Regions from separate parts of the Kitasatospora sp. NPDC054939 genome, predicted to be linked through region 1. Evidence: riboswitches for the same ligand, from Rfam matches in the RefSeq annotation. Region 1 holds a riboswitch; each other region holds the start of a gene.
The links. A riboswitch is a leader RNA that binds a small molecule or an ion and turns the genes downstream of it on or off. The one in region 1 is predicted to bind cobalamin.
Positions count from the first base shown of each region.

Region 1 (6,384 bases):
CGCACCAGGTACGGGTTGACCTGGAGGAACTCGCCGGACAGGGTCTCGCGCTTGAACAGGTTGGAGACCTGCGGCTCGATGCACTCGTACACGCCGGCGATCGAGGCGATGGTCGCGGTCGGCGCGATCGCCAGCAGCAGCGAGTTGCGCAGACCGGTGACGGCGATCCGCTCGCGCAGCGCCGCCCACCGGTCGGCCCACTCGGGCGCGGCGGTCGGGAAGTGGTCGATGTGCAGCTCGCCGCGGGCGGCGCGGGTCTCCCCGTACGCCTCGTGGCGGCCCAGCTGCTCGGCCAGGTCGGCGGAGCGCTCGTACGCGGTGAGCATGATGCGCTCGGCGATCAGCGTGGAGAGCTGCTTGGCCTCGGCGGAGTCGAAGTCGATCCGCAGCTGGAAGAAGACGTCCTGCAGGCCCATCACGCCGAGGCCCACCGGGCGCCAGCGGTTGTTGGACGCACCGGCCTCGGGGGTCGGGTAGAAGTTGATGTCCACCACGCGGTCGAGGAAGGTGACGGCGGTGCGCACGGTGGCGTCCAGCCGCTCCCAGTCCATCGCGTTCAGCAGGTCGGCGGGGGTGGCGCCGGCGGCGACGTGGGCGCCGAGGTTGACCGAGCCGAGGTTGCAGACGGCCGTCTCGGAGTCGTCGGTGACCTCCAGGATCTCGGTGCACAGGTTCGAGGAGTGCACCGTGCGGCCCGGCAGGGCGGTCTGGTTGGCGGCGCGGTTGGAGGCGTCCTTGAAGGTCATCCAGCCGTTGCCGGTCTGCGCCAGGGTGCGCATCATCCGGGCGTAGAGGGTCTGCGCGGGGATGGTGCGGACGGCCTTGCCGGCCAGCTCGGCCTTGCGGTACGCCTCGTCGAAGTCGGCGCCCCACAGGTCGACCAGCTCGGGCACGTCGGCCGGGGAGAACAGCGACCAGTCCTCGTTGGCGTTGACCCGGCGCATGAACTCGTCCGGGATCCAGTGCGCCAGGTTGAGGTTGTGGGTGCGCCGCGCCTCCTCGCCGGTGTTGTCGCGCAGCTCCAGGAACTCCTCGATGTCCGCGTGCCAGGTCTCCAGGTAGACGCAGGCCGCGCCCTTGCGGCGGCCGCCCTGGTTGACCGCGGCGACCGAGGAGTCGAGGGTGCGCAGGAACGGCACGATGCCGTTCGACTTGCCGTTGGTGCCGCGGATCAGGCTGCCGCGCGAACGGATCCGCGAGTAGGACAGGCCGATGCCGCCGGCGTGCTTGGACAGGCGGGCGATCTGGGCGTAGCGCGAGTAGATCGAGTCCAGGTTGTCCAGCGGGGAGTCGAGCAGGTAGCAGCTCGACATCTGCGGGTGCTTGGTGCCGGAGTTGAAGAGCGTCGGCGAGGACGTCAGGTACTCCAGGCGGCTCATCAGCCGGTACAGCTCCGCGACCTCGGCCACCGACTGCTCGTTGTCGCCGACCGCCAGGCCACAGGCGACACGGAGCAGGAAGTGCTGGGGGGTCTCGACGACCTTGCGGGTGATCGGGTGGCGCAGCAGGTACCGGGACTGCACGGTGCGCAGGCCGAAGTACTCGAAGCGGTCGTCGCCCGCGGGGTCGATCAGCGCGTTCAGGGCGTCGGCGTGCTTGGCGACGAACGCGGCGGTGGAGTCGCCGATCAGGCCCTCGGCGTGGCCGACCTCGATCGAGGCGGCGAACGAGACCGCGCCCTGGCTGTTCGCCTCGTCCACGATCTCCAGCGCCAGCAGGCGGGACGCCAGCTTCGAGTACTGCGGGTCCTCGGCGATCATCGACGCGGCGGCGTCCACGGCCAGGCCGCGCAGCTCGGCGAAGTCCGAGCCGGCGTGCCGGCCGCGCAGGGCGGCGGCGGCGACGTGGCCGGGGTCCACCTGGGGGAGATCGGCGCTGCGGTCGGTCAGCAGCCGCAGGAGCGCGCCACCGGGGTCGGAGACCGTCGGGTCGGCGGGGGCGGAGCTGGAACCCTGGGCGGGCAGGGTGGCTGAGACGGCGGTGGTCAAGGCGCTCTCTCCTGGCGGCGATCGGCGGCGGTGGATCGGGTCGGCCGGGCCGTTCGGGGCAGGGGAGCGCGGCGCGAACGCGTGAGGCGTCGCGCGACGGTGTCCTCCCCGGCCCGCCCGCGAGGCCCGGACGTGTTGCCGTGCAGCAGGGCCTCTGCGGGGAGGCCGTGTGGCACGCCGTCGGCAGGTACTCGGACTCGCGGAGCCCGGTTTCCGGGGTCCGCACACCGCTGCGGGGCAGTCCCGGACTCGCACCGGGTTCCCCTGCTTCGACAGCAGGAGTGAGCATACATCTAGTGGTGTCCGCTCGATGCGGCACCACATGTAGTACGTCGTCCCGTGTCGGCCCGGTGACCGGGGGTACCGGGAAGGGCGCCTCGGAGGCCGTCCGGGAGGGGGCGGGGCGCGGGTGGGGGCGTCACCGGGGCGGGGGTCGGGCGGTCCGGCCACGTCCGGATTTGGGAACGGATTGGCCACCGGCCGGATCCCCCGTCAGGAGCATGCCCTACGATCTCGCCTCATGAGCGAGGGAACGGGCGTGCCGGCCGAGTGGACGCGTCAGCCCGCACAGCCGGGGCAGGGGCAGCAGGTGAACGGTCCGGACCAGGGGGCGCAGGGTCAGGCCACACCGGTGCCGCCCGCACCGGGCGGATTCGGTCCGCCGCCGACGCCGTACGCGCAGTCGGCGCCGGGTCCGGTGCCGGCGCAGCCGCAGCCTCCGCACGTGCCGAGCGTGCCGTCGGTGCCGCCGCCGATGGCCCAGCCGCCGACGGTGCCCCAGCCGCCCGTGCACCCTCAGACCTCTCCGACGGCACCCACGGTGCCGCAGCCGCCGGTCCATGCGCAGACCGCGCCGACCGTGCCGCAGCCCCCCGTGCACGGCCACACCTCGCCGACCGCCCCGACGGTGCCGCAGCCGCCGGTCCACGCGCAGACCGCGCCGACCGTGCCGCAGCCGCCGGTGCACGCGCAGCAGAACTTCCCGCCGCAGGCCGCCCAGACGCTGCCGCTGCGCCCGCAGCCGTCCGAGCCGGACTGGGCCGCCCTCGCGGACCGCAACGAGGCCGACCGCAAGCGCAAGGGCCGGATGCGGATCATCGGCGCGGTGGTCGGCGTGGCCGTGGTCGGCGCGCTGGTCGCGGGTGGGCTGGTGCTGCTGAACAACAACGGCTCCGACGAGGCCCCCAAGGCCGGTCCGACCGCCGCCGGTACGGCGAGCGGCACCGCGACCGGTTCGGCCGCCCCGAAGCCGGCCCCGACGCCCGAGGACCCGTCCAAGCCCCTCTGGGAGGCCGCCACCGACCCGGCCCGCCAGGACGCGGCGACCCTGTTCGCGTCCCCGACGGTGACGGTCGACGGCGCCACCTGGAACCGGACCGCGGTCAGCCTGGACGCGCCCTGCTGGGACGGCAACTCCACCGTCGGCGGCCTGGGCAAGGTCCTGGGCGACCAGGGCTGCCGCCAGGTGCTGCGGGCCACCTATGTCTCGGGCGGCAGCGCGGTGACGGTCGGCGTCGCGGTCTTCGACTCCAAGCAGCAGGCCGAGACGTCGATGAAGAGCCACGTCGGCCACCTCAAGGGCTTGGCGGCGCCGGGCTCCCCGGCGTACTGCGCGGCGCCCGGCTGCACCAACACCAAGGCCACGCTGGGCCGGTACGCGTACCTCACGGTCGAGGGCTCGGCCAAGGGTGGCAACGGGGCCGACCCGGTGGCCACCCAAGCGGCCGCGGGCTTCGCGGACTACGTGAAGGGCCGGCTGCTGGAGCGGGCCAAGGAGGCCGGCGGTGCCGCGGGCTCGTCGGCCGCGAGCCCCGCGGCGACCGCCGGGGCGACCCCGGCGGGCTGACCCGCCCGCGGTGTCCCCCGGGCCGGGCGGTCCGGGGCGTGTGGGAGGCTTTGCGCGAAATTCGCACGCGCGTCCGGGCGGCGGCCGGGTCGATGCCGCCGCCGGACGGAGCACGTCTCCGAGGAGAGTCCGTGGCCCTGCCCCGCCCGTTGCGCGGCAAACCCCTGGCGCTGGCCGCGGCGGCCGCGGTCCTGGCGGCGGCGGTCGTCGTCGTGGCCGAGACCAGTGGGCGGGCCGACGGCGAACGGCAGCCCGGGCGCACCGCCCTGGTGCTCGGCGGGGCCCGGCCGCAACTGCCGCCGGAGGTCGGCCGGGAGTTGCTGGCGCGCGATCCCGGGGCGACGCCCAACGCCAGGACGGTCCACCAGATGCTGGTCGACCTGGAGCAGGCGGCCCGGGCCGGGCGTACGGCGGGGACGCTGATCGGCCAGCACGTCGAGGTCCACAACGAGCTCTACAACCCCTGGTACGGCGACTACCGGGGGGCCAAGAGCGCGGGGTACTACTACAAGAAGGCCGCCGACATCACCGGCAAACTGCCGGGCTTCGTCGAGACGGACCTCGGCCCCGGGTACGGCCAGAGCGCCTGGGGGGTGGGCAACCCCCGCTCCTACTCGCAGGGCAAGTGGCCGGCCTGCCGCGACACCTGGCAGTACACCGACGACGCGGTCGACCTGCTGGCGGCGGTCTGGCTCGGCCACCCGCGCGCGGAGGACGGCAGCTACGGCGCCGCGGGCGCCCGGAAGAACTGCGACGGCACCACCACGGAGCTCCCCGACAACGGCGGCGCGCCGGCCGGACTGGTCGGCCTGTCCTTCCACCAGCCGTACCCGGGTTCGGACGTCAAGTCCTTCGACCGGGTGCTCTGCAGCCAGTCGCCCGCGGCCTCGGACCCCGGCTGGTTCGCCCGGGTCGTCGACAGCGAGGGGGCGACGCCCGAGTACCGCGCCCTGCTGCACGACCTGTCGTTCCTCGCCGACCACCTGGAGTACCTCGCGGCGCAGGGCGTCCCGGTCCTGCTGAGGCCGTACCACGAGATGAACGCGATGGGCTGCTCCGCCGGGTTCTGGTGGTCGGGGCAGAAGCCGGCCGACTACCAGAAGCTCTGGCAGATCACCTACCACTACCTGGTCCGGACCCGGGGGCTGCACAACCTGCTGTTCGCCTGGACGCCGGTCTCCTGGGACGGTGCGCCCGGGGCGGACCCGTGGGAGTACTACCCCGGCGGCCAGTACGTGGACGTGGTCGGCGTGGACGACTACAGCGGCAGCCCGAACCGGCCGGTCGGCAGTGACGAGGTGTGGACCAAGCGGTACTACGACGGCCTCGCCGACTACAACAAGCCGCGCATCCTGGCCGAGTCCTTCGCCGTTCCGGTCAACTCCCGGCAGCCGGACACCCTGCGGCGCACCCCGTGGACGATCTGGACGGTCTGGGGGCAGTCGCTGACGGAGCGGAACCTGACCGCCGAGCAGCCGGGCAACAGCGGAGCGGACGTCAAGGCCACCTACGGCAGCCCGCTGGCGCTCACCGGCGGCTCGGGGCGCTTCGGCCCGGCCGTCGACTGGCGCGGCCTCCACGTCGGCTGAGTGCGTCCGGTGGCCGTCCGGTGAGTTTCGTAACAACTGTGGAGCCGCCGCAGCCCCGGAATTCCGGGCCTGTGGGCCCGTGTGGCATCCTGTGGCGGAATCGGAGGCGGGACGGACGGGGCCCCGCCGGGCGGGGGTACGGGAGATGAGAGAGGCGCGCTCGATGCGCCTGGCCGGGGGTCTCGCCACCGGCTGGGGCGCGGTGATGCTCTGCTGGGCCGCGTACAACTGCTTCTGGCAGGCCGGCTTCGGCGTGTACGTCCGGGGAATCTTCTACTACGGCGGCTCCTCGATCGCGGCGGAGACCGGAAGCCTCAACTACGCCGTGCTGTACCTCGGTTCGGGAATCCTGCTGCTGCGCGGACGCTCCTGGGCGCGCGGTGTGGTCGCCGGGGTGGCCCTGGTCGAGGGCTACAACCGGGTGCGCAGCCTGACCGGGGCGCTGCTGGACGAGCCCCAGCGCCGCTGGTTCACCGGCACCACCGAGGGCTGGTTGAAGCTGGTCACCTTCGCGCTCGGCGTCGCCGTCACCGCGGCGCTGGTCGCCGTGGTGCTGCGCGCGCTGCAGTCCGAGGCGCGCCGCTCGCCCGAGCTCCCGCTGCCGCAGCCGCCCTACCCGGTGCCGTTCCAGCAGCCCGCCTGGCCGCCGCCGGCTCCGCAGCCGATGCTCGGCCCCCAGTCGCCCTGGCCCCAGCAGCCGCCCGCGGGGGCGGCCCCGCCGCAGCAGTGGCCCGCCCCGCCCGGGCCGCCGCTGCCCGGACACCCCCCGCAGCCCGGCACGGTACCGCCGGGGCACGGCTTCCCGCCGCCGCCCGCCGCCGGATAGCCGACCGGGCCTGCCCGAGCGCCGGGCCCGCCGGTCGACGCACGAAGACACAGACGAGGAACAACCGAAGCGATGACAGCAGCTGCACCCCCGCGGACGGTGATCACCACCTCCCGCGAGGCGGCCCGGCTCGCC
Region 1 covers NZ_JBSGXP010000044.1:1,520-7,903, forward strand. The annotation lists gene ACWGB8_RS15130 (ribonucleoside-diphosphate reductase subunit alpha) at 1-1,964, opposite strand, end outside; cobalamin riboswitch at 2,154-2,281, opposite strand; gene ACWGB8_RS15135 (hypothetical protein) at 2,848-3,834, shown strand; gene ACWGB8_RS15140 (glycoside hydrolase family 26 protein) at 3,966-5,423, shown strand; gene ACWGB8_RS15145 (hypothetical protein) at 5,569-6,249, shown strand; gene ACWGB8_RS15150 (glycosyltransferase family 2 protein) at 6,322-6,384, shown strand, end outside.

Region 2 (6,384 bases), on a different contig from region 1:
TTGGACCGCGCCGTGGTAGCGGGCCCCGTGGTAGTGGCCGTCCTCGGCGGTCTGCTCGGTCCACGTGCCGGTCACGACGTTGCGGTCCACCGTGAGGTCGAGGGTGAGCGGCGAATCGGGGTTGACGGAGGCGCCCGGCAGGGACTCCGCCGTGATGCGGTTGCCGTGGTGGCGTAGCACCACGTGGTGCAGCCCGGAGAAGGTGTTCTCGCGGCTGCTGCTGAAGTACTCGTAGTGGCTCAGCCAGACTCCGCTGTAGTCGTCGCCCAGTGGGGCTGGTGCTTCCTGGGACTGGCTGATGGGGGTGCTCCGGTCCGTGTGCATGTCGTGCCCTCCGGCTCCGTCGTCCGTGACACGGGGCGGCAGGTGGACGGACTGAAAGCCCAACTGGTCGGCCGAAACCCGGGTCACAGCTTCCAGGGCTCGAAGGTACACCGGTCGAGGAGCCCGCACCTCCCCCGATTCCCAGCGCTGGACGAGACGCTTGCTCGCGTCGTTGGGTTCCCCCAGCGCGTCGCCGACGTCACGCAGCCGACGCGCCATCTCGTCCTGACTCAGGCGGAGGCCGATGCGGACGGCTCGCAGGGTGTCGTTGGGTGCTGCCATGCCTCCAATCTAGGACGAAACCGGCCCGTATGACACCGAAATGACGTCTTGCCATGGAGCCGAAGTGGCGCCTTCCTGCCGTTACGGCGGACCTGCCCGAGGCAGCACGATCGGACGTATCCATCCGATGAGCGGACCGAAGGGATCGGCGCCGTGCCCTCCAGTGAGTTCACCCGTCCAAACAGCCCACGTGCAGGGAGCCCTGCGGCGGGGGACGCCGCTGTGTCGCCCGCCGAATGGAGCCCTCTCGACGACTACCGGGCGCATGCGGCCGCGGCCGGGTACGCCGCGGTGGCGGAGAGGCTGCACATGGAAGCCGTTCGCGCGTGCTGTGAATGCATCAACTGCGTGTCGCGGAGGCCCGAGTGAGTACGGACGAACGGGAACCGGTTCCCACCGTGTCGTACGGCTACGGTGTGCGCTTCGATCCCGGCGCGCAGTGCTTCCGCGTCCGCAACGAGCTGACCGGTGAGTGGAAGCGGGAGCCGGACGGCACGTTGAGCGGATGGACGTCCTTCCTCAAGGCCGATGCCGCCTGGCGGTCCTTCCAACCCGCCGGGGTGTACCCGACGCCGCTGCAGGACACCGCTCGCAGACGGGCCGCGCCGGAGGACCGGGTCCGGGACGAGAACCGGCGGTCGCGGTGGCTCTGACCGGGGCCCGCCCCGGTGCGCGGGTTGCCCGTTCGGCGCGGGGGAGGACGACTGCGGCCGTCACTGGGAGGGCCCGGACCCGGTTCGACCGGTGGTGGCTTGGGTTGCCTCGTTGATGTCCGTGGCCGTCTTCGCCGGGCTCGTGGCCGCGGTGGGTCGGTCCCTGTTCTGATCTGGCGACGTGAAATCGGACCGACTGATCGTCAGAGGAATGGCCGGTGCCGGCCCGCCCCGCTCGGCCGGTGGGTGCAACCGGGGGTGGTGTTCCGCGTGGCCGGGGTGGGGGGACGGGAGGCGGGGCGTACTGTCGACGGCATGTCGTTGGGTCTGGTGTCTGCGCTGGTGGCGGCTGTTCTGACGGGGACGGCGACGGTTCTGCAGGCGCTCGGGGCGCGGCGGGCTGCCGTGGGTCATCGGCCGGGGGAGGCGGCGGCGATGGCGGGGACGCTGCGCCAGTGGCCGTTCGTGATCGGGGTGGGGATGGACATGCTGGGCTTCGTGGCCGAGTTGTTCGCCCTGGAGCGCCTGCCGCTGTACGTGGTGGAGGCTGCGCTGGCGTCCGCGCTGGCGGTCACCGCGGTGGGTGCCGCCCGGGTGCTGCGGGTGCGGCTGCGGCGGGTGGAGTGGTCGGGTGTCGCGGCGGTGTGTGTGGGCCTCGCCGTGCTGGCCCTGACGGCGGGGCGGGAGGGGGAGCACAAGGGCGGGTTGTCCTTGCGGCTGGGGGTGTTGGCGACCGGCCTGGTGCTGCTGGCCGCGGCCTGGGCGGCGGGCCGCTGGGCGGGTCGGCTGGCCGCGCCGCTGCTGGGGTTGGTCGCGGGGTTGCAGTTCGGGGTGGTGGGGGTGGCGGTGCGGGTGCTGCCGGGGCTGCGTCCGGCGGATCTGGTGACGGAGCCGGCGGCGTACGCGGTGGTGGTGTCGGGTCTGGGCGGTTTCGCCGCGCTGACGTGGGCGATGCAGTGCGGTTCGGTGACGGCTGCGACGGCGGCGATGGTGCTGGGCGAGACGCTGGGGCCGGCGGTGGTGGGGGTGGCGCTGCTCGGCGACGACACCCGGCAGGGTGCGGTGCCGTTGGCGGTGGCCGGGTTCGTGCTGGCGATCGCGGGTGCGCTCGCGCTGGCCCGGTTCGGCGATGCCGAGCAGCCCGCCCCGCCGGAGCCCGCCTGAGGGCGTGCTCCGGGGCGAGGGGGCGTGGGGGCGCAGGTGCGAGCGCGTCGGCTGTCCGGGCCGAGGGGGTCAGCTGCGCAGGTAGGAGGCGCCGTTGAGGTCGAGGATGGTGCCGGAGGACCATTCGGCGTCGGGGGAGGCGAGCCAGTGTACGGCGGCCGCGATCTCCTCGGGTGAGGCGACCCGGTCGAAGGGGCTCTGGGCGCGGATCGCGGCGCCTTCGGGGCCTTCGAGGCGGGGTGCGACGCGTTCGGTGGCGAAGAAGCCGGGGGCGACGGAGGCGACGGCGATGCCGTGCGGGGCGAGCGAGACGGCGAGGGACTGGCCGAGGGCGTGGACGGCGGCCTTGGTGGCGCCGTACGCGGGGTGGTCGGGTTCGCCGCGGAAGGCGCCGCGCGAGCCGATGTTGACGATCCGCCCGCCGGTGCCCTGGTCGATCATGCGGCGGGCCGCGAGGTGGCTGAGGTTGGCGGTGGCGAGCAGGTTGACCGCCACGTGCTGGTGCCAGGCCGCGACCCACTCCTCGTACGGGGTCTCCGGCAGGGGGTGGCGGGTGTTGACGGCGGCGTTGTTCACCAGGACGTCGAGGCCGCCGAGGGCGTGGGCCGCGGCGTCGGCGACGGCGGCCGCTCCGGCCGGGTCGGCGAGGTCGCCGCCGGTGAGGGCGTGGCCGGTGCCGGGGAGGGAGGCGAGGGTGGCGGCGGCCTCGTCGGGGCGGGAGCCGTAGTGGACGGCGACCCGGTCGCCGTTGGCGGCGAAGGCGCGGGCGACGGCGCGGCCGAGGCCGCGGGAGGCTCCGCTGACGAGGACGCGGCGGCCGGTGGCGGGGAAGGTCATGGGCGGTGGCTTTCGGTCGGCGGCTGTCGGGTTCGGCGCGGCCGGTTGTCCCGGACGTGCCGTCAGGAGTCTTGCGCACGCGGCATGCTCCGGTGGCACCGCCCCGCGTCTCGCTCCGTGGACACTCGCCGGAACGGCGTGTGCCGCCCGCCGGACGCGCTATAGGGTGGCTCCGCAGCTGGTTCGCCCTGTCCGCCAGGCAGGCGCGTCGTAAGAGGGAACCCGGTGACGCCTTTTCAACTGGCCAGTCCGGGACTGCCCCGCAGCGGTGAGCGGGAACGACCGCCGTCATACGCACTGGACCCGGGACGGGTCTGGGAAGCGACGGCCAGTAGGTGTCCGCCCTTCACAGGGCGGGTGTGCCCGCGAGTCCGAAGACCTGCCCGTTGCCCGCACGCGGACGTCCGCGTGCGGTGTCCCGGTGACCTCGTGGGCGGGTCGGCGTACGCACCAGGCGGTTCAGGCACGCGTGTCCGACGCGTCCGCCGCCGGGTCCGTCACCCTTCGCGCGCTCGTTCCGTCTCCGGGGACCTCAGGAGTACGACTCGCGAAGGAGAGTCCCTTGACCGCGAAGTCCGCAGCCGCGGAGACCCGGGCCACCGTGCACGGCTACCCCCGCCAGGGCCGTGACCGGGAACTGAAGAAGGCGATCGAGGGGTACTGGAAGGGCGCCGTCACCGCCGACGCCCTGCAGTCCACCGCCGCAGGACTGCGCCGGGAGAACTGGCGGCAGCTCGCCGAGGCCGGCGTCCACGAGGTCCCCACCGGGGACTTCTCGCTCTACGACCACGTGCTGGACGCCACCGTCGCCGTCGGCGCGATCCCCGCCCGCCACCGGGCCGCGGTGGACGCCGACCCGCTGGCCGGCTACTTCGCCATGGCCCGCGGCACCCAGGAGGTCGCGCCGCTGGAGATGACCAAGTGGTTCGACACCAACTACCACTACCTGGTGCCGGAGTTGGGCCCCGGCACGGCGTTCGCCGCGAACCCGGCCAAGGCGGTCGGCGAGCTCGGGGAGGCCCTGGCGCTCGGCCACACCGCCCGCCCGGTGCTGGTCGGCCCGGTCACCTACCTGCTGCTCGCCAAGCCCGCCCCGGACGCGCCCGCGGACTTCCGGCCGATCACCCTGCTGGACCGACTGCTGCCGGTCTACGCCGAACTCCTCGCCGACCTGCGCGCCGCGGGCGCCGAGTGGGTGCAGCTGGACGAGCCCGCCCTCGTCCAGGACCGCACCCCGGCCGAACTGAACGCCGCCGCCCGCGCCTACCGCGATCTCGGCGGGCTCACCGACCGGCCGAAGCTGCTGGTCGCGAGCTACTTCGACCGGCTCGGCGGGGCGCTGCCCGTCCTCGCCAAGGCGCCGGTCGAGGGCCTCGCGCTGGACTTCACCGGCCCGGCCGCCGCCAACCTCGACGATCTGGCCACCGTCGGCGGCCTGCCCGGCAAGCGCCTGGTCGCCGGGGTAATCGACGGCCGCAACGTCTGGATCAACGACCTGGAGCGGTCGCTCGCCACCCTGGCCGTCCTGCTCGGCCTGGCCGGCACCGTGGACGTCGCCCCCTCCTGCTCCCTGCTGCACGTGCCGCTCGACGCCGCCGCCGAACGCGACCTCGACCCGCAGATCGCCCGCTGGCTGGCCTTCGCCCGACAGAAGGCCGCCGAGGCGGCCCGGCTCGCCCGCGGACTGCGCGGGGGAGCCGGCGCCGTCGCCGGGGAACTCGCCGCCAACCGCGCCGACCTGGCCTCCCGCGCCAACTCCCCGATCACCCGCGACCCGGCCGTCCGGGCCCGCGCCGCGGCCGTCGCCCCGGACGACGCGCAGCGCCCGCAGCCCTACCCGGAGCGGGCCGCCGCCCAGCGCGCCCGCCTCGGCCTGCCGCTGCTGCCCACCACCACCATCGGCTCCTTCCCGCAGACCACCGAGCTGCGCACCGCCCGCGCCGACCTGACCGCCGGCCGCATCGGCGCCGCCGCCTACCGCGAGCGCATCGAGGCCGAGGTCCGCGAGGTCGTCGCCTTCCAGGAGAAGGCCGGCCTGGACGTCCTGGTCCACGGCGAGCCCGAACGCAACGACATGGTCCAGTACTTCGCCGAGCAGCTCACCGGCTACCTTGCGACCCGCCACGGCTGGGTGCAGTCCTACGGCACCCGCTACGTGCGCCCGCCGGTGCTGGCCGGCGACGTCTCGCGGCCCGAGCCGATGACCGTCGACTGGTTCCGCTACGCCCAGGACCTCACCGACCGCCCGGTCAAGGGCATGCTCACCGGGCCGGTCACCATGCTCGCCTGGTCCTTCGTCCGCGACGACCAGCCGCTCGCCGACACCGCCCGGCAGGTCGCGCTCGCCCTGCGGGACGAGGTGACCGACCTGGAGGCCGCGGGCGCCGCGGTGGTCCAGGTCGACGAGCCCGCGCTGCGGGAGACCCTGCCGCTGCGCGCCGCGGCCCGCCCCGGCTACCTGGCGTGGGCCACCGAGGCGTTCCGCCTCGCCACCTCGGGCGTCCGCGCCGACACCCAGATCCACACCCACATGTGCTACGCGGAGTTCGGCGCGATCATGGCGGCGATCGACGAACTCGACGCGGACGTCATCTCGTTGGAGGCGGCCCGCTCGCACATGGAGGTCGCCGGCGAACTGTCCGCGGCCGGCTACCCGCGCGAGGTCGGGCCCGGCATCTGGGACATCCACTCGCCGCGGGTGCCCGGTACGGACGAGAGCGTCCGGCTGCTGCGCGCCGGGCTCGCGGCGATCCCGGCCGAACGGCTCTGGGTCAACCCCGACTGCGGTCTGAAGACCCGCGGTTGGGCCGAGACCCGCGCCTCCCTGGAGAACCTGGTCGCCGCCGCCAGGCTGCTGCGCGGCGAGCTGGACGGCTGACCCGCCGCGCGGGTCCGGGGGCGGTCGCAGCACCGCCCCCGGGCCCCGCCCGCCGTTCCCCTGCCGGGCTGCCTGGCCACGGGGCCACCGGGCCGGCGGGCCGACGCCGGCCCGCTCGCGTAGCATCGCCGTCGAACCGGTGGCGCGACGAACCGGTACCGGACGAGGGGGAGACGGCATGGGCACGGAAGCGGCACGGCGGATCGGCGTCTACCTGGCACACCCGCGCCCCGGCAGCTTCAACCA
Region 2 covers NZ_JBSGXP010000059.1:13,420-19,803, reverse strand. The annotation lists gene ACWGB8_RS18665 (helix-turn-helix domain-containing protein) at 1-606, opposite strand, end outside; gene ACWGB8_RS18660 (hypothetical protein) at 972-1,259, shown strand; gene ACWGB8_RS18655 (hypothetical protein) at 1,695-2,423, shown strand; gene ACWGB8_RS18650 (SDR family NAD(P)-dependent oxidoreductase) at 2,493-3,260, opposite strand; cobalamin riboswitch at 3,423-3,661, shown strand; gene metE (5-methyltetrahydropteroyltriglutamate--homocysteine S-methyltransferase) at 3,823-6,138, shown strand; gene ACWGB8_RS18640 (NAD(P)H-dependent oxidoreductase) at 6,317-6,384, shown strand, end outside.
Region 2: it holds a riboswitch for cobalamin, as region 1 does, so the genes downstream of both, metE (5-methyltetrahydropteroyltriglutamate--homocysteine S-methyltransferase) here and ACWGB8_RS15130 (ribonucleoside-diphosphate reductase subunit alpha) in region 1, are expected to answer to the same signal.

Region 3 (6,384 bases), on a different contig from region 1:
TCGCGCACCAGGCGGCGGGCGCCGGCCGTGAGGGTGAGGCCGTCGACCCGGAGCTCGGCGGCGCTCATCGGGCCCCCCGGTCCGCGGTGCGGGCGTCGCGCCGCAGCAGCCAGAGGAAGAACGGGCCGCCGCACAGCGCGGTCAGGATGCCGACCGGGATCTCGGTCGGGGCGGCGACCGTCCGCGCGGCGATGTCGGCCCAGACCAGGAACACCGCCCCGGACAGGGCTGCGGCGGGCAGCACCCGGCGGTGGTCGCCGCCGACGAACAGCCGGACCACGTGCGGCAGGATCAGCCCGATGAAGCCGATCGGCCCGGCCGCCGCGACCAGCACACCGGTGACCAGCGACAGCAGGACGAACATCCGGGCCCGGAAGCGGGCCACGTCCAGCCCCAGGGTGGTGGCCGACTCCTCGCCGGCCAGCAGCAGGTTCAGCGAGCGGGCCTGCAGCAGCAGGACGCCGGTGCCGAGCAGCAGGGCGGCGCCCGGCAGCCAGAGGGTGGCCCACTGCACGCCGCCGATCCCGCCGAGGGTCCAGGCGAGCACGGCCCTGGCCTCGTTGCCGCGGTCGGCGGTGAGCAGCAGCAGGTCCGTCACGGCGGTGAGGACCGCGGCGCAGGCCACCCCGGCCAGCACCAGCCGCACCGGGGTGATCCGTCCGCCGGCCCGCGCAGTGGCGTAGACCAGGAGCAGGGTCAGCAGCGCGCCGGTGAACGCGGCGGCGGACAGCGAGAGCGGCCCGAGCAGGCCGACCCCGAAGACGATCACCGCCACCGCCCCCAGCGAGGCGCCCGAGGACACCCCCAGCAGGTACGGCTCGGCGAGCGGGTTGCGCACCAGCGCCTGCAGGGCGGTGCCGACCACGGCCAGCCCGGCGCCGGTGACCGCGCCGAGCAGCACCCGCGGGGCACGCACCTCCAGGACGATCGTCTCGCGGGCCCGCGACCACGAGGGCTCGACCCAGTCGGCGCCCAGGGCGCGGGTGACGATCCCCCAGACCTCGCCGGCGGGCACCGGCACCGAGCCGATGGCGAGCCCGGCCGTCAGCGAGAGCAGCAGCAGTGCCCCGAGCGCCGCCAGCGCCAGCGGGAACGGCACGCGGCCGCCCCGGCCGTCCCCGTCGGGCGCCCCGCGCGGGGCTCCGCCGCCCGCAGGGTCGGCGGGCGGCGCGTCCGCGGGGGTGCGGGCGGGGGTGCCGGCGGTCACCGGAACCGCTCGGGGTGCAGGCCCCGGGCGAGGTCCTCCACCGCGTAGGGCGGCCGGACGCCGACCAGGGTGGCGGTGAGCGGCAGCACCACGAACCGCTTGTTGCGGATCGCGGGGACGTCCGCCAGCGCCGGCTGGGCGAGCAGGAAGTCCTGCTTCTGCTGCACGGTGCCGGCGTCCGCGTAGTCGTAGACGGCGATCACCTCGGGCCGGCGCTCGACGACCTGCTCCCAGGAGGCGTCGCCGAACACGTCGTCGAGGTCGGCGAAGACGTTGCGCCCGCCGGCCAGCCGGATGATCTCGGTGCCCAGGCTCCGGCCGCCCGCGGTGAACGGCGCCTTCTCCCCGCTGTCGTAGACGAACACCGGGACGGCCGGTGCTCCCTGGACGGCCTTGCCGGCCGCGTCGATCCGGGCCCGCAGGTCGGCGACCAGCCGGTCGGCCCGTTCGCGCACCCCGAAGATGCCGCCGACGGTGCGGATCTCCTCGTAGGCGTCCTCCATCGTGACCCGCTGCTTCCCGCAGTACTCGCGGTTGAGATGGGTCCTGATCCCGGCGTCCTGGAAGGCCTTGCGGGACCGGCCCTCCTTCTCGGCGAACGCGCTGCCGTAGCCGCCGTACACGAAGTCCGGCTCGGCGTTGAGCACCGTCTCGAAGGAGGGCTCCTTCGGTGCGAGCTGCCGGATGCCCTTGAAGTCCTTCTCGTGCTGCGGCAGGACGGCGGAGTCGGGGAAGGCCGTCCCGACGATCCGGTCCCTGAGGCCCAGCGCGAGCATCAGCTCGGCCGGGTGCTGGTGGATGGTGACCACCCGGGCGGGCGGCCGGTCGTAGGTGGTGGTGACCCCGCAGTTCTCGACGGTCACCGGGAAGCCCGGGGCCGGGCCGGTGCCGGCCGCGCCGTCGGCGGCGGTGCCGGCGCCTCCGCAGCCGGCGATCAGGACCAGTGCGGCCGCGGCGACCGCGGTCCGGGTGCGGCGGTGCGGTGCGGGCGGGGGAGAAGGGAAGCCGGGCAGGCCGACGCTCACGTGATGCCTCCTGGGGAGTCCGCGCTCCTCGGAACGGGCCCGCGACAGGGCAGTGTCCTGACTCCCAGGTGCGGCGCCGCCGCCCCTGCCGTGCCGGGCACGCGGGGCGTCGGAGGGCCGCACTCCGGTCACAGTGGCGGGACCGTGCCGGATTCGCACCGGCTTCCTGATCTCCCGTCGCGGCGATGACGCGGTGATGCTACTTTTCGCCGGCCGTCCGGGGAAAGGGCGTGCGGATCAACGCCGCGCGCCCCCTGACGTGCCGTCACTCCTCCCGGACGGCCCGGACGATCAGCCGTTCGGCGTTCTCGTCGTACGGGCGGCCGTCGAAACCGCCGAACACCTCGATGCCCGCGAACCCGGCTCCGGCGAGCATCGCCCGCAGCTCCACCGCGCTGTAGACGAACCACACCAGGCTCGTCGGCGGCGCCGCGCCGGGGCAGGCGGAGGACGGCCACGCCGAGCACGCGGGATGGCCTGCCGCACCGTCGACCCAGTCCGCGGGGTCACCGTGACGAGCGCGTGCGGTCCCGCACGCGCGCAGTGGCAGGTCTTCGAACTCGCGGGCGCGGCCCCGGACGGGGGCCTCCTACCGGCCGTCGCTTCCCGGGACGGGCCCAGTGCTGAAGACGGCTGTCGTTCCCACTCACCGCTGCGGGACAGTCCCGGATTCGCACCGGGTTCCCTCTTGCGACGCGCCGCGGCGGGGCGGCGCGAACCGACTGCAGGGCCCAGCGTAGGCGCACGATCCGGGCCGCGACAGGGGGCGGAGCGCGGTTGGCCGGTTCTGGCCGGGACACGTCAATGGTCCAACCGTCGTGCGGTGGCCCGGAGTTCACCGGAGTCCCCGGGCGGGCACCCAACCGGAGGCATCGGCCCGCGTGCCGCCCGGCAGCCGGGCACCGCGCCGGTAGCTTGATCGGGGACCGGGGGCAGGCGACGACGGGACGGACCCACATGAGCAGCGGGCAACTCGATCTCACCGGACTGCGGCGGGTCTACGGCCGCCCGGGCAGCCGGCTCTTCTACGGACTGGTGTGCCGCAACGCCCGGCACTGGGGCTGGACCGAACCCGGCCAGTCCAAATGGCGCTGCTGGCGCGCCCAGCGCCGACTGGAGGACGTCCTCGGACGCAAGCTCGCGCTGCCGGTCGGCGCCTCCGTCCTCGACCTGGGCTGCGGCTCCGGCGTGGTCGCGCAGGCCATGGCCGCCCGCTTCGGCCTCCGGGTCACCGGGGTCGACGTCCTCGACTTCCACCTCGCCCAGGCCCGCCGGCTCGGCAGCCGCTCGGCCCTGGACGAGCGCACCAGCTTCCACTGGGGGGACTACCACGACCTGGAGTTCCCGGACGGCTCCTTCGACGGCGCCTACTCGATGGAGACGCTGGTCCACTCCTACGACCCCGAGCGGGCACTGGCCGAGTTCTTCCGGGTGCTCCGCCCGGGCGGCCGGCTGGTGCTGCTCGGCCCGATCGGCCGGCCGCCGGAGACCATGACCCCGCACGGACGGGCCGTCATCGAGCGCTACCTCGACGACATGGCCTTCCCCGGCCCCCGGCGCTACCACACCGGGAACCTGGGGCAGCTGCTGGAGGCCGCGGGCTTCCGGGTCGAGGAGGAGCTCGACGCGACCGACCGCTACCTCCCGACCGCCGAGGCGCTCCACGCGTACTTCCTCCTCCCGTACGCCCTGCTGGACGCCGTCGGAAGGGCCGACCGCTGGCTCGGCCTGCGCTCGGTGGTCGAGATGTACCGGGTGAAGGAGCACATCTCCTGGTACGTCCACACCGCCGTCAAACCGGGCTGACGGCGCACCGCCCCCCGCGGACCGGAGGGTGCGCGGAGGGCGGTGCGGGTGTGGCGGTGGTGGTGCCGGTCGGGCGGCCCCGGTCAGGTGGCCGAATCGGTCGGGCAGGGCGGCAGGGTCGACGGCCCGGGACCGGTCGCACAGGTCGGGGTCGCCGTCCGGGGCACCGTGGTGGTCGCCGTGGCCGCCGTCGTCGCGGTGGTCGCGGTGGCCGGGGCGGTCGCCGTGGTGGTGGTGGTCGTGGTCGTCGTGGTGGTGGTGGCGGTCGTGGGCGTGGTGCCGGTCGGCGTGCCGGTCCCGGTGGACGGCGCGGTGGTCGTCGTGGTGGTCGTGGGCGTGGTGCCGGTCGGCGTGCCGGTCGTCGTGGTGGCGCTGCCGCTGGTCGGCCCGGTCGACGTCGCACCCGAGGTGGTGCTCGTCCCGGTCGCGGAGCCCGTCCCGGAGGTGGTGCCCGTCCCCGAACCGGTCCCGGAGGTGCTGCCCGGGGCGGAGGCCGACGTGGTGACCGGGGTCATCGGCGCGGCCGGCGGGATGCCGGGCGTCAGCGGCTCCTTCGGGGCCGGCACGGTCTTGTCGACCACCTCGACGGTCGCCGTCAGCCGGGCGAAGAAGCCGCCGGTCTGGACGTTCACCAGGATCAGCTCCTTCACCGGAGCGGGCGCCGGGGCCACGATGATCAGCGAGGTCGGCTTGAAGCCCGTCCAGGCCTTCCCGGTGTACTTGGCGTCCGACACCAGCTTCGGCGGCCCCAACGGGTTGCCGCACCCGCACCGCACCCGCGGCACGCCCTGGGCGTCGACCAGGACGGCGGTGCCCGCCTGCAGGGCGGACTGGTAGCCGACCGCCGCACCGCTCTTGTAGCTGTGGTTGGTCACCCGGGTGTCGACCCGCAGGTACGCGGTGGTCAGCGAGCGCATGTACGAGGGCACCTCCGACTGCTGGATGCCCTGCGCGGACGCCCACGCCTGGCCCTTCGAGCCGGTCGACGTCTGGCTGATCAGCCGTTCGGTGTCACAGCTGGGCCGCTCCATGGTGCCCGCGTAGAGCCCGTTGGACGAGCCCTCGACGGTGCGGATGCCGGCCGCCGTCGTGGTGGTGGCCGCCCCGGGGGTGGTGGGCCCGGACGTCGGAGCGGTGGACGCCGGGGGAGCGGTCACGGCCTGGGTCTCCACCGAAGGGGTGAACGGGTCCGGACCGGCGTCCGAGGAGCTCTGCAGCGCGATCTCGTTGGCGGCGGGGATGGCGTCGCCGTCCTTGCTGCCGCTGTTGACGATCAGCACCGTGCCCACGGCGGCCAGCACCGCGACGGCGGTGACCCCGCCGATCCACCGCCAGGAGCGCCACCAGGGCGTGCGCCCGCCGGGCCCGCCCGGCGGGGGGCCTCCGGTCGGGGGCGGACCCGAGCGGGGACCCGACGGCGGTCCGGACAGCGGTCCCGAGGGCGGGCCGTACGGACGGCCGGGCCCCGACGGCGGTTGGGAACTCATGGGGACTCCGTTTCGCAGACGGTCGGCGGACGCGGCCGGAACCGGCCGCCACCGGTACTCCTTTCTGCCCCGGCTCCCCAGCGGCCGCAACAGCAGGCGCAGTTGCCCCGCACCGGCCGCGCGGACCCCGGCGGGCGCCCGGAGGCCGCCCGCCGGGAGCGGCGGCGCGGCCCCGCACCGGCGGAACCCGGCACCCCGGCACCCCCCGTCCGGGCGAACGGGACCGCCCGCGGACCGCGCACCGGCCCGTCGTGGGCGAGGCTGGGACCGGAGGGGGAACCACCGGCGGAGACCCAGGAGCCCGCATGCGCCAGGAGCCCCCCAACGAAACGGCCCGGATCGGGGCGGCCGACCCCCGCCGACCCGCAGGCACCGCCGCGGTGCCCGGCCCGCCCGGGTTCGTCCGCGGCTGGCTCGACGCCCTCGCGGTGGTCGCCGCCGGATTCGCCGCCATGGCGGCCGTCGCCGCCCTCGGCCTCTGGCTCGCCGACGCCGACCGGCTCCCCGCCGGCTCGTTCCCGTCCGTGCTCGCCGCCGTCCTCGCCCTCGCCGTCGGCGGCTCCGTCCAGCTGGACGGCGGGGCCGGCTTCTTCGCCGAGGTCGACGCCGGGATCACCGCCATGCCGCTGACGGTCAGCCTGGTCGGCGCCCTGGCGACGGTCGAGGTGTTCCTGCGCCAGCTGCGCTTCCGCGCGGTCGCCCACGGCACCGAGCTGCTCGGCCGCATCCTGCGGATCGCCGTGCTCTGGCTGGTCGCCCTCGCCCTGATCACCGCCGCCGCCCGGCGCACCTTCGTCGTGCAGCTCGGCAACGAACTCGTCGACACGCTCGGCACCGCCCTCGGCCTCACCCCCGAGAT
Region 3 covers NZ_JBSGXP010000043.1:24,947-31,330, forward strand. The annotation lists gene ACWGB8_RS15035 (ABC transporter ATP-binding protein) at 1-68, opposite strand, end outside; gene ACWGB8_RS15040 (FecCD family ABC transporter permease) at 65-1,099, opposite strand; gene ACWGB8_RS15045 (ABC transporter substrate-binding protein) at 1,204-2,232, opposite strand; cobalamin riboswitch at 2,265-2,434, opposite strand; gene ACWGB8_RS15050 (hypothetical protein) at 2,498-2,644, opposite strand; cobalamin riboswitch at 2,761-2,971, opposite strand; gene ACWGB8_RS15055 (class I SAM-dependent methyltransferase) at 3,190-4,038, shown strand; gene ACWGB8_RS15060 (DUF6777 domain-containing protein) at 4,122-5,525, opposite strand; gene ACWGB8_RS15065 (streptophobe family protein) at 5,831-6,384, shown strand, end outside.
Region 3: it holds a riboswitch for cobalamin, as region 1 does, so the genes downstream of both, ACWGB8_RS15045 (ABC transporter substrate-binding protein) here and ACWGB8_RS15130 (ribonucleoside-diphosphate reductase subunit alpha) in region 1, are expected to answer to the same signal.